DNA from 3 places in the Pseudomonas sp. FG29 genome. Region 1 is predicted to be linked to each of the others. Evidence: predicted binding sites of a transcription regulator. Region 1 holds the regulator's gene; each other region holds the start of a gene.
What was found. The regulator FliA, encoded in region 1, starts transcription of late flagellar genes. The targets are predictions, from matches to a motif close to CTAAAGTTTNNNNNNNNNNNGCCGNTAA.
Positions count from the first base shown of each region.

Region 1 (4,355 bases):
GGCGGAGCTGGCGACCCGTGCCGAACAGGACTCGTCGAAAGACCGTCAACTTTTCGCCAATGACTCGCTGGTGGCGCCGGAATTGCCGGCGACCCCGGTCAAGCCGCAGCGCCCCGTCGAGAAGCCGGTGGCTGCCGCGCCCAGTGTCGATCCGCGTGCGCTCGATGCCATGCGCTTCGAGCTGCATGGCCTGCGTGAACTGATCGAAGTACAGCTGGGCTCCATCGCCTGGGGGCAAATGCAGAGCCGTCGCCCGCAGCAGGCCAACCTGTGGCGCCGCTTGCAGCGTATGGGCCTGTCGGCCGAGCTGTCGCAGGCGTTGCTCGACCGCGTGGCGGGCGTCGCCGAGCCTCGTCAGGCCTGGCGCATGCTCCTGGCGCACCTGGCCCATGCGATCAAGACGCCCAAGGTCGAGCCGTTGGAAGAGGGCGGGGTGATTGCCCTGGTCGGCCCTGCCGGCATGGGCAAGACCACCACGCTGGCCAAGCTGGCCGCGCGTTACGTGCTTAAGTACGGTGCTCAGCAGGTCGCTCTGGTGAGTATGGACAGCTTCCGTATCGGCGCCCAGGAACAGCTCAAGACCCTGGGGCGCATCCTCGGCGTCTCGGTGACTCAGATCGATCCGGGGCAGTCGCTGCTGCAAGCCCTGGCGCCCCTGGCCAAGAAACGTGTCGTACTGATCGATACGGCGGGGTTGCCCGCCAACGATCCGGCCCTGCGTCTGCAGCTCGAGAGCCTGTCTGCGCGCGGCCTGAAAGCCAAGAATTATCTGGTGCTGGCCGCTACCAGTCAGAGCCAGGTGCTCAAGGCGGCCTACCATAGTTACAAGCGTTGCGGCCTTTCCGGCTGCATACTGACGAAGCTGGACGAGGCCGTGAGTCTGGGTGAGGTTTTGGGTCTGGCTATAGGCCAGCATCTGCCGGTAGCCTATGTCACGGACGGGCCGCGGATTCCGGATGATCTGCACGTTCCGCGTAGCCACCAGCTGGTCAGCCGCGCGGTGGGATTGCAGGCGCCGGAAGAGCCTAGCGAGGACGCCATGGCGCAATTGTTCGCCGGTCTCTATCAAGGAACCGCGCGGCGCGTCGGCTGAAGCGCTAAAGTGTTGCAAACCCTGCGTTTTTTGCAGGGGCGAACGGCCGGTTGGCCAAGTCGAAGTTAGACAAGGTATTGAGAGAACATGGGTATGCATCCCGTACAGGTGATCGCGGTAACCGGCGGCAAGGGCGGTGTCGGTAAGACCAACGTGTCGGTGAATCTGTCCATGGCCCTCGCCGATCTGGGGCGCCGGGTGATGTTGATGGACGCCGACCTTGGGCTCGCCAACGTCGATGTGCTGCTGGGGCTGAGCCCCAAGCGCACCCTGGCCGACGTGATCGCTGGTGAGTGTGACCTGCGTGACGTCCTGCTGCAGGGGCCGGGCGGTATCCGCATCGTGCCGGCCGCATCGGGCACGCAGAGCATGGTCAACCTATCGCCCATGCAGCATGCCGGCCTGATCCAGGCATTCAGCGATATCAGCGAAAACCTCGACGTGTTGGTGATCGACACTGCAGCCGGCATCGGCGATGCGGTCGTCAGCTTCGTGCGGGCGGCGCAGGAGATTCTCGTCGTGGTCTGCGACGAGCCGACCTCGATCACCGACGCCTACGCGCTGATCAAGCTGCTCAACCGCGACCATGGCATCAGCCGCTTCCGCGTGCTGGCCAACATGGCGCACAGCCCGCAGGAAGGTCGCAATCTCTTTGCTAAGCTGACCAAGGTGACGGATCGTTTTCTCGATGTCGCCCTGCAGTACGTCGGCGCGGTGCCCTACGACGAATGCGTACGCAAGGCGGTGCAGAAGCAGCGCGCCGTCTATGAAGCCTTCCCGCGCTCCAAATGCGCACTGGCGTTCAAGGCAATCGCTCAGAAGGTCGATACCTGGCCGCTGCCGGCCAACCCGCGCGGCCATCTGGAGTTCTTCGTCGAGCGCCTGGTGAAGCAACCGACAGCAGACTCGGCCGTATGACAGCAGCCTCTGGACTTCGTATGTACAACAAGGCTCGTGCGCAGGACTCCCAGCACCAGTTGATCGAGCGCTATGCGCCGCTGGTCAAGCGCATTGCCTATCACTTGCTGGCGCGTCTGCCAGCCAGCGTGCAGGTGGACGATCTGATTCAGGCCGGGATGATCGGCCTGCTCGAAGCCTCGCGCAAATACGACTCCAGCAAGGGTGCAAGCTTCGAAACATTCGCCGGTATTCGCATCCGCGGTGCCATGCTCGACGAGGTGCGCAAAGGCGATTGGGCACCGCGTTCGGTGCACCGCAACAGCCGGATGGTCAGCGATGCGATACGTACCGTTGAAGCGAGAACGGGGCGTGACGCTAAAGATCACGAGGTTGCTGCCGAACTCCAATTGAGTCTGGAAGATTACTACGGCATTCTTGGCGACACTTTGGGTAGCCGCCTGTTCAGTTTCGACGACCTATTGCAGGACGGTGAACATGGCGGACTGCACGAAGACGCCGGGCACACCCACCTCGAACCTTCGCGGGATCTCGAAGATGAACGCTTTCAAGCGGCATTGGCCGAGGCCATTGCCGGCCTGCCGGAGCGCGAGCGTCTGGTGCTGGCGCTGTATTACGATGAAGAACTGAACCTGAAGGAAATCGGTGAAGTACTGGGGGTCAGCGAATCGCGCGTCAGTCAGTTGCACAGTCAGTGCGCGGCGCGTCTGCGTTCGCGGCTGAGTGAATGGCGCGCTGGCTGAGTCGCAGCGTACTCGCAGGCAGAAACGGTTTCACGATTAAAGGACGTAGTTGCAAACGCAATACGTTTGGGACTGTACGGAGGTCGACTTGGACAAGAACATGAAAATCCTCATCGTTGACGATTTTTCGACGATGCGACGGATCATCAAGAACCTCTTGCGAGACTTGGGTTTCACCAATACCGCCGAGGCCGATGACGGCACTTCAGCGTTGCCGATGCTGCAGAGCGGCAGCTTCGACTTTCTGGTCACCGACTGGAACATGCCCGGTATGACCGGCATCGACCTGCTGCGTGCGGTACGTGCGGATGAGCGCCTCAAGCACCTGCCGGTGCTGATGGTCACCGCCGAAGCCAAGCGTGACCAGATCATCGAAGCGGCTCAGGCCGGCGTGAATGGCTATGTGGTCAAGCCCTTCACTGCGCAGGTGCTGAAGGAAAAGATCGAGAAGATCTTCGAGCGGGTCAACGGCTGATGTCGGCCGCGAGGGTGCTATGGAACACGATGATTCCACATTGGGCGATCTTGAAACGTCCCTGAAAACCAATGCCCGCGAACTGGTCGATAGCCTCGAAAAAGGTAACTTCGGCAACGCGGTGCAACTGATCAATGAGCTCAACAAGGTTCGTGATCGTGGTTTGTATCACGAGGTCGGCAAGCTGACCCGTGAGCTGCACAACGCTATTGTCAATTTTCAGCTCGACCCGCGCATGCCTCATGCCAAGGAGCTGTCGCAGATATCCGACGCCACCGAGCGTCTGAACTACGTCGTCACCCAGACCGAGAAAGCGGCCAACCGCACCATGGATCTGGTGGAGCAGAGTGCGCCACTGGTCAATGACCTGGCCGATGAGGCGCAGAGCCTCAGCGCCGAGTGGGGTCGTTTCATGCGCCGGGAAATCGGCGCAGAGGGTTTTCGTGAGCTGGCCAAGCGCATCGAGTTGTTCCTTGCGCGTAGCGAGCGTGACAGCAGCAAGCTGTCCAACCACCTCAACGACATTCTGTTGGCGCAGGATTACCAGGATCTGACCGGTCAGGTGATCAAGCGGGTGACGCAGTTGGTCACCGAGGTGGAAAGCAACCTGCTTAAATTAGTCCTAATGGCCAGTTCGGTAGACCGCTTCGCGGGTATCGAACATGACCACGATGCATTGCGTGCCGAACAACAGCAGCAAAAATCGCCGTCGACGGGTGAAGGTCCGCAGATTCATGCCGATAAGCGTGATGACGTCGCCTCCAATCAGGACGATGTCGACGACCTGCTATCCAGTCTTGGATTCTAAGGAGCACCCCACATGAGCTTCGGCGCCGATGAAGAGATCCTCCAGGATTTCCTGGTAGAGGCCGGCGAGATTCTCGAACAGTTGTCCGAGCAGTTGGTCGAGCTGGAAAGCCGACCGGACGACATGAACCTGCTGAACGCCATCTTTCGCGGTTTCCACACCGTCAAGGGCGGAGCAGGCTTCCTTCAGCTCAACGAGCTGGTGGAGTGCTGTCATATTGCCGAGAACGTGTTCGACATCCTTCGCAAGGGCGAGCGTCGCGTTGACGCTGAACTGATGGACGTTGTGCTCGAGGCGCTGGATGCGGTCAACAGCATG
Region 1 covers NZ_JBMDJU010000015.1:86,368-90,722, forward strand. Annotated here, with positions in the region: gene flhF (flagellar biosynthesis GTPase FlhF) at 1-1,093, shown strand, start outside; gene fleN (flagellar synthesis regulator FleN) at 1,181-2,011, shown strand; gene fliA (RNA polymerase sigma factor FliA) at 2,008-2,754, shown strand; gene ACODS1_RS16135 (chemotaxis response regulator CheY) at 2,855-3,229, shown strand; gene ACODS1_RS16140 (protein phosphatase CheZ) at 3,249-4,037, shown strand; gene ACODS1_RS16145 (chemotaxis protein CheA) at 4,050-4,355, shown strand, end outside.

Region 2 (4,355 bases), on a different contig from region 1:
GCGTCGATCATCTGTTGCAGCATCAGACGCTCCGGGCTCCACCAGAAACCGTTGTAGATCAGGCTGGCGTACTTCGGCATCAGCTCGTCTTTCAGGTGAGCGACTTCGCGGTCGAGGGTGATCGACTCGATGGCGCGGTGACCTTTGAGCATGATGGTGCCGCCGGGGGTCTCGTAGCAGCCACGGGACTTCATGCCGACGAAACGGTTCTCGACGATGTCCAGACGGCCAATGCCGTTCTCGCCACCGATGCGGTTCAGCTCGGCCAGCACCTGAGCCGGGGTCATTTCCTTGCCATCGATGGCAACGATGTCACCCGCGCGGTAGGTCAGCTTGATGTAGGTCGGAACGTCAGGCGCCGCTTCCGGCGACTTGGTCCAACGCCACATGTCTTCTTCGTGCTCGGTCCAGGTGTCTTCCAGCACGCCACCTTCATAGGAAATGTGCAGCAGGTTGGCGTCCATGGAGTACGGCGACTTCTTCTTGCCGTGGCGCTCAATCGGGATGGCGTGCTTCTCGGCGTAGTCCATCAGCTTCTCGCGCGAAAGCAGATCCCACTCGCGCCACGGGGCGATGACCTTGACGCCTGGCTTGAGCGCGTAGGCGCCCAGCTCGAAACGCACCTGGTCGTTACCCTTGCCGGTCGCGCCGTGGGAGATGGCGTCGGCGCCAGTCTCGTTGGCGATCTCGATCAGGCGCTTGGCGATCAGCGGACGGGCGATGGAAGTACCCAGCAGGTACTCGCCTTCGTAGATGGTGTTGGCGCGGAACATCGGGTAGACGAAATCACGCACGAATTCTTCGCGCAGGTCGTCGATGTAGATTTCCTTGACGCCCATAGCCTGAGCCTTGGCGCGGGCCGGCTCGACCTCTTCGCCCTGGCCGAGGTCGGCGGTGAAGGTCACCACTTCACAGTTGTAGGTATCTTGCAGCCACTTGAGGATCACCGAGGTGTCCAGGCCACCGGAATAGGCCAGAACTACCTTTTTGACGTCCGCCATGCCATCACTCCACGGGTTGTACGGTAAAACCCGTGATTCTACTGGCCAAGCGACTCAATTTACAGGGGCGCGACAGGCGGAGTTGACGAAGCGACGCCCAGAAGGCTCAGGACGGCTGACTACCGGGCGGATCAACGGGTGTTGGGGCCGGTGCGCTCTGCTGCGGCGCCTCGACCGGCGGCATGCGATCCAGGCGCAAGGTTACCCGGCGGTTCTTGGCGCGATTGGCCTCGCTGGTGTTCGGCACCAGAGGGTAGCGCTCTCCGTGGAAGCGCACGCTGATCTGCTCGACGGGAATGCCATGGGCCTTGAGGTATTCCTGCACCGCCAGCGCGCGGCGGCGCGACAGATCGCGATTGGTCAGACGGTTACCGCTGTTGTCGGCATGACCGTCGATCTGGAAGCTGTTGATGCTCGGGTCGGCCTTGACGAACTCGAGGATGATATCGAGCTTGGCCTTGGCCATCGGGTCGAGGTCGATCCCACCACCGGGAAAACCAATCTGCGCCAGGCGAATCTGATCGAAATTCACTGGCAGCAACTTGGCCGTGCAGGCTTCGTAATCGTCGTAGGCCTTGTGAAACTTCACCGGTAGCAGGCGCACTTCCAGTCTATCGCCGCCGTTGAAGGTGCGGTGGCGTACCACCGGGCTGCGCCCCTCCAGCAAGCCGGCGAGCAATCGCGCCCCCTGCTCCTGCGAGCTGTTGAACGGTACCTCGCCGCTGGCAACGCTGACCGAACCCAGATTGATGTCGCCACGCCCCGGCTGCCAGGGCGCGGCAGCAGCCAACAAAGTCGCCGAACCATTGCCGAGCCAGTGCTCACGCGCCTTGAGGCGGAAGGTGACCTGCTCACCGGCGCGGCGCACGAACTCGCCACTGCCGAAGTTGCTGATCGGCTGGCTCAGACGACACTCGAACTTGTCACCCTCGACCGTCCACTCGACCTTTTCCAGCCGCGTCTGGAAGCTGATGGCATGCGCCGGCAGGCACAAAGGCATGCCAGCCAGCAGGCTGATCAGGAGCAAATTGGGCGCACGCACGGTCGACTCCACGGCGGTTCACGGCATTCTCACGGGGTATCGGTCAGGCGCGCGGAAACTTGACCCCCTGCGTGCGATTGTCGCGCCGGCGCGAGCGCGAAGCGGCGCTTTTCAGGTACCATGCGGCCACGTTTTACCCGCCTGGAAGCCTCCATGTCCGACCGTCTGACTCTTCTGCGTCCCGATGACTGGCACATCCACCTGCGCGATGGCGCGGTGCTGCCACATACCGTCGGCGATGCCGCGCGCACCTTCGGCCGCGCCATCATCATGCCCAACCTGGTACCGCCGGTACGCAACGCCGTCGAGGCCGACGCCTATCGCCAGCGCATTCTCGCTGCACGCCCGGCCGGCAGCCGTTTCGAGCCGCTGATGGTGCTCTACCTCACCGACAACACCAGCCCGGAAGACGTGCGCGCAGCCAAGGCCAGCGGCTTCGTGCATGCCGCCAAGCTCTATCCGGCCGGCGCCACCACCAACTCCGACTCGGGCGTGACCAGCATCGACAAGATCTTTCCGGTGCTCGAAGCCATGGCCGAAGTCGGCATGCTGCTGCTGGTACACGGTGAAGTGACCCGCGCCGAGATCGACGTGTTCGACCGCGAGAAGACCTTCATCGACGAACACCTGACCCGCGTGGTCGAACGCTTCCCGACGCTGAAAGTGGTGTTCGAGCACATCACCACCCGTGACGCGGTGCAGTTCGTCGAAGCTGCCTCGGCCAACGTCGGCGCCACCATCACCGCCCATCACCTGCTGTACAACCGCAACCATATGCTGGTCGGTGGTATTCGCCCGCACTTCTATTGCCTACCGATCCTCAAGCGCAACGTGCACCAGGAAGTCCTGCTCGATGCCGCCACCAGCGGTAACGTCAAATTCTTCCTCGGCACCGATTCGGCACCGCACGCCAAGCACGCCAAGGAAGCCGCCTGCGGCTGCGCCGGCTGCTACACCGCCTATGCCGCCATCGAGCTGTACGCCGAGGCGTTCGAACAGCGCAATGCACTGGACAAGCTGGAAGCCTTCGCCAGCCACCACGGCCCGGACTTCTATGGCCTGCCGCGCAACACGGACAGCATCACCCTGGTACGTGAAGAATGGAGCGTGCCGGCCAGCCTGCCGCTGGGCGACAACAGCGTAATCCCGCTGCGTGCCGGCGAAACGCTGCGCTGGAAACTGCTGGAGGGTCAGGCGTGAGCGAAGACAACTACGAAGACGAACTCGAACCGAGCCTGCCATCCGGTCCGCGCACGCCCATGGCGGCGCGCTTTCGCGGCTACTTGCCGGTCGTCGTGGACGTCGAGACCGGCGGTTTCAACAGTGCCACCGATGCCCTGCTGGAAATCGCCGCGACCACCATCGCCATGGACGAGAGCGGCTTTCTCTACCCGGATCACACCCACTTCTTCCGCATCGAGCCCTTCGAGGGCGCCAATATCGAGGCGGCGGCACTGGAGTTCACCGGCATCAAGCTCGATCACCCGCTGCGCATGGCAGTGAGCGAGGAACATGCCCTGGGCGAGATCTTCAAGGGCCTGCGCAAGTCGATCAAATCCGCCGGCTGCAAGCGCGCGATCCTGGTCGGGCACAACAGCAGTTTCGACCTGGGCTTCCTCAATGCCGCGGTGGCGCGTTGCGGCATCAAGCGCAACCCTTTCCACCCCTTCTCCAGCTTCGACACCGCCACCCTCGCCGGCCTCGCCTACGGCCAGACCGTGCTGGCCAAGGCCTGCCAGGCCGCCGGCATCGAGTTTGATGGCAAAGAGGCGCACTCGGCACGTTATGACACCGAGAAGACTGCCGAGCTGTTCTGCGGCATCGTCAACCGCTGGAAGGAAATGGGTGGCTGGGACGAGTTCGATCAGTAACCCATCCTCTCTCGCGGACATAAAAAACCGGCTCAGGCCGGTTTTTTCATGTCTGGGCAACGGAGTAATGCCGCTCGTCGGCTGCCGCGATCATTCGCAAACGATCTTTGACAAGCATTCTCATTAACATTAGTATCCGACCCATCAAACAGAATCACCTGGACGAGCCTTGCCCATGTACGTCTGCCTCTGTGAAGGTGTCACCGATACCCAAATCCGCGAAGCGGTCTATGAAGGCTGCTGCAGCTACCGTGAAGTGCGCGGCAGCCTCGGCATCGCCAGCCAGTGCGGCAAGTGTGCGTGCCTGGCCAAGCAGGTAGTACGCGAAACCATCGCTGAAGTGCAAAGCAGCCAGGCCAGCCTCGCCTACCCCGCTAACTTCGTCGCTGCCTGATTCTCCCGAACACAAAAAACCGGATCATCGATCCGGTTTTTTTATGC
Region 2 covers NZ_JBMDJU010000001.1:327,065-331,419, reverse strand. Annotated here, with positions in the region: gene ACODS1_RS01625 (argininosuccinate synthase) at 1-1,001, opposite strand, end outside; gene ACODS1_RS01620 (flagellar protein MotY) at 1,108-2,043, opposite strand; gene pyrC (dihydroorotase) at 2,197-3,243, shown strand; gene rnt (ribonuclease T) at 3,240-3,914, shown strand; gene ACODS1_RS01605 (bacterioferritin-associated ferredoxin) at 4,090-4,308, shown strand.
Region 2: a site for FliA is predicted at 2,080-2,107, ahead of ACODS1_RS01620 (flagellar protein MotY). Genes of this name have one in related genera too.

Region 3 (4,355 bases), on a different contig from region 1:
TATGCCCCACACCTTAGGTGCGCGTGCGATAGTTAATAGCACGTAAAGAAAAGCGGTGAGTGCTATATGAGCTGCCATAGGAAGTATGAGTGGATTCAATTTGGTGGCGCTCCATAACGACAATTTTAAATCAGCAGCCTGACGTTTAGTTAAGGGGCAGGCTTTAGCCCGTTCCAAGTGAGTGAAGCAAACGGTTTGAATGCTGTAATGGACTCTCCCCAAACCACTGCCCTATACAGGCGTAGTGGTAGTAACAGTTAGGAGAGCTGTTATAAGGCGAATCGTTGTTGAACTGGCCAAGTCCGTTTACCAAGTTGCCGAGAGTGTCCGTTTCGGCCAGGTGGTGCAGCGCAAGCGGCTGAACCGAGAGGCGTTCCGGCAATATATACAGGAGCAGGTCGGGTTGGTCGAGTGGGTGATAGAAGCCTGCGGCAGGACGCATTACTGGGCGCGCCTGGTGCAGCCTTCTCAGTCAACTCCTGATCTCGGCTAACGTTTGCCTGGAGCGCTTTCCATATGCTGCTTTTTGTACTTGCGAGCGGTCTATATCGCTCTGCAGCTTTGCGCGTGGCTTACGACTTACCCAGCAAACGCGCAGCGTCGAAACCCATGCGCAGGTTGCCCCAGTGGCGGCCTTCGAAGAAGAAGGGTACGTCGATCTCGGTCATGATTTCGCCGGTGTCGCGCAGGTAGGTCTGCAGCAGGAAACGCTGGGTGTTGCTGGCCGCCCGCAGGCCCACCGGGTCGGAGAATATGCGCTTGTTGCGGCACACCGGCAGATCGACTTCGCGCGTGCCGGTCGGGGCCTTCGAGACCCAGCTGTTGTTCACCGGGCAATAGCCTTTGCTGTCGACGATGAAGGAGACGATGCCGCCCTTGGTGCCTTTGGTCAGGGCGTCTATTTCGTCCTGACAGATGCGCGCGAAGCGCTCGGTATAACCGGTCATGTATTGCTTGGGGTCGGTATTGGGGATGGCTTTGTAGTTCTGGTCGAACAGGTTCACGCCTTCGCGTTGCAGCGCCGCCAGGCGCGTCTGCAGGGCATCGCGGCAGCGGGTGGCACGAGTGATGGCGGCGTCGAGTTCGCCTTCGCCGAGGATGAAGCGGCCGAGCAGGGTCTGCACACTTTCGGCTACGGTGGACAGGTCGCGGGTGGCGATGGCCGAGCTTTGCATGCGCTGGTCGATGGCCTGGCTGTCGGCATGGATCTGGGTGACGCGGTGGTTGATCCCGGTGTTGGCGTCGGCGACCTGGAGGATGTGCTCGGCGATCTCGGCCAGCTTGCCGTTGGTAGATTCGAAGTCGCCGATCATGCTCTCGAAATGCTGGGTGGCGCGCTCGACCACCACCTGCGTCTCGCGGGCGCTCTGGCTGATCTTGGCAGTTTGCTCGTGGGTCGAACTCACTTCCTTGAGCATGGCGTCGATGTTCTGCGAGATGTCGCCGGTGGCCTGGCTGACGCTTTGTGCCAGGGTGCGCACTTCATCGGCGACCACCGCGAAGCCGCGCCCGCTCTCACCGGCGCGGGCTGCTTCGATGGCGGCGTTGAGCGCCAGGAGGTTGGTCTGTGAGGAAATCTGCTGGATCAGGCCGACCACGGATTTGATGTTCGAGGAGCGCTCGTTCAGTGCGGCGACCAGGCCGCTGAATTCGTCGAGCCTGCTGGAGATATCGCTGATGTTGCCGGTAACTTCCAGCAGTTCGGCGTAGGAATCCTGCGCCATGCTCAGGTTGTGCGCGGTGCTGGTGGAGATCGCTTGGGTTTGCTGCGACACCTCGTCGATGCGACCGACCGCGATGTTGCTCTCGCTCATCACTTCATTGGCGAAGCGTGCCTGGTGGGTGGCGCTGTCGCTGGAGTCGCTGATGTTCTTCAGCGAGCGGGCGGATTCCACGGCGATCTGTACGGTCAGCGCCTGCACGTTGCTGATGATCTCGCGCTGCTTGGCCAGGAAGCGGTTGCAGGTGCTTGCCAGGGTGCGGATTTCGTCGTGGGTCAGCAGCGGCAGGTCGCGCGACAGGTCGCCTTCGCCGTTGGCGATTTCTTCCAGGGCGCGGGTCATGTTGTTGACCGGGCGCACGATCAGGTGGCGGAAGTACCAGACCATGAAGCTGACCATGGTCAGGGTGAACAGTGCGCTGAGCGCCAGGGCGGTGCCGAGGGTGTCGAGCTTGCCTTCGACCTGCTTGAGCAGGGCGGGGTCGAGTTGGCTGCCGTGCAGCAATTGCACGATGTCGGCGCGCAGGCTGATGGCCACCCAGAACAGCATGCCGCTGACCAGCACCAGCAGGAAGAGGCTGGAGAGCTTTTTGGTCAGGGTATCGAAGAAGTTTCTCTCGATAGCGTCGTACAGCGACTTTACCGACTGCATGCAGTAATTCCTTGCCAAAGATTCCTGGGTTGTCACTGCTGTCGACTGGTAGCGCAGAACCTTTAACGAAAGATGTCTGTGCGCCAGCACCGCGGGCTGGCCTGGATGGGTTTTGCGGCGTTATCGTCAGGAGCGAGATAGCGCCGCCAGCGCATGCCACGGCAACGGCCTTTCGTGGGGGTAAACGGCCATGAAACTGTCCCTTCGCTGAACCCATATTCCATTTACAGCCTGTTGCAATTGGCTGACTGAACTTTTTGCTTTTGTCAGGGTCATGCCCTCGTCCGGGCGCGTGCTTTTGCAGTGCGCTCGGCGTTCTTGCGGGCTGCGCGTGTGCGGTGGTTTCGCTGAGCGCAGCGCCCTTCGCGACGGTGAGAGGCCATGATCGAGATAAGAAACCTGACCAAGCGTTTTGCGCAGCATACGGCAGTCGATGATCTGTCGTTCAGTGTCCAGCCAGGGGAAGTGCTGGGCTTTCTCGGCCCCAACGGGGCCGGTAAATCCACCACCATGAAGATGCTCACGGGGTTTCTCGCGCCGACCTCCGGCACGGCGAGCATCCTCGGCTTCGATATCCAGACGCAGACCCTCGAGGCCCAGCGGCAGATCGGTTATCTGCCGGAAGGCGCGCCGTGCTACGGCGACATGACGGTGCGCGGGTTCCTCGAGTTCATCGCTGAGGTGCGCGGTTTTCGCGGCGCTGAGAAGAAGCTGCGGGTGCAGCGTGCGGTGGAACAGCTAGAGCTGGACAAGGTGCTGGAACAGAGCATCGAGACGCTGTCCAAGGGTTTCAAGCGCCGCGTCGGCCTGGCCCAGGCGATCCTGCATGATCCGCGTGTGCTGATTCTCGACGAGCCCACCGATGGCCTCGACCCCAACCAGAAGCATCAGGTGCGCCAGCTCATCCAGGGCCTGGCGCGCGACAAGATCGTGATCATTTCCACCCATATCCTCGAAGAGGTCACGGCGCTGTGCACCCGCGCCGTGGTGATTGCTCATGGCAGGCTGTTGGCCGATGGCACGCCGCTGGAGCTGGAAAGCCGCTCGCGCTACCACCAGGCGGTGACGCTGGTGGCTGAGGAGGCGCTGGATCAGGCTGCCCTGGCGGCGTTGCCCGGTGTTGCGGGCGTCGAGGAAAACGCCCGTGAGCACAGCCTGAGCGTGCTGGCGCAGCCGGGTGCGGTGATCTTCCCGCAGGTCAATGCGCTGATCGCCGAGCGCGGCTGGAAGGTGCGTGAACTCAATGTGGAGCGCGGTCGCCTCGATGAGGTGTTCCGCACGCTGACCCGGGGAGAGCAGTGATGACCCAGTTGCCCGTGATCTTCAAACGCGAGCTGGCGAGCTATTTCGCCACGCCGCTGGCCTATGTGTTCATCGTCATCTTCCTGGTGCTGTCCGGGGTGTTCACCTTCTACCTGGGCGGCTTCTTCGAGGGTGGCCAGGCGAACCTGTCGGCCTTCTTCAACTTCCATCCCTGGCTGTACCTGTTCCTGGTGCCGGCCATCGCCATGCGCCTGTGGGCGGAGGAGCGCAAGTCCGGCTCCATCGAGCTGCTGATGACCCTGCCGATCACCCGCTTCGAGGCGGTCACCGGCAAGTTCCTGGCGGCCTGGGTGTTCGCCGGCATCGCGCTGCTGCTGACCTTCCCGATGATCATCACCGTCAATTACCTGGGCGAGCCGGACAACGGCGCCATCGTCACCGGCTATATCGGTAGCTGGCTGCTGGCTGGTGCCTACCTGGCCATCGGCTCGTGCATGTCGGCGCTGAGCAAGAACCAGGTGATCGCCTTCATCCTCGCGGTCAGTGCCTGCTTCCTGTTCATCGTCAGCGGCTTTCCCATGGTGCTCGACGCCTTCGCCTGGGCGCCGCAGTGGCTGGTGGACGCCATCGCCTCGCTGAGCTTTCTGGTGCGCTTCGATGCCATCAGCAAGGGCGTGATCGATGCGCGCGACCTGCTGTATTTCCTCTCGCTGATCGCCG
Region 3 covers NZ_JBMDJU010000012.1:26,637-30,991, forward strand. Annotated here, with positions in the region: gene ACODS1_RS13935 (MAPEG family protein) at 1-78, opposite strand, end outside; partial or broken gene ACODS1_RS13940 (IS110 family transposase) at 272-463, shown strand; gene ACODS1_RS13945 (methyl-accepting chemotaxis protein) at 573-2,372, opposite strand; gene ACODS1_RS13950 (ABC transporter ATP-binding protein) at 2,754-3,674, shown strand; gene ACODS1_RS13955 (ABC transporter permease subunit) at 3,674-4,355, shown strand, end outside.
Region 3: a site for FliA is predicted at 2,411-2,438, ahead of ACODS1_RS13945 (methyl-accepting chemotaxis protein). Genes of this name have one in related genera too.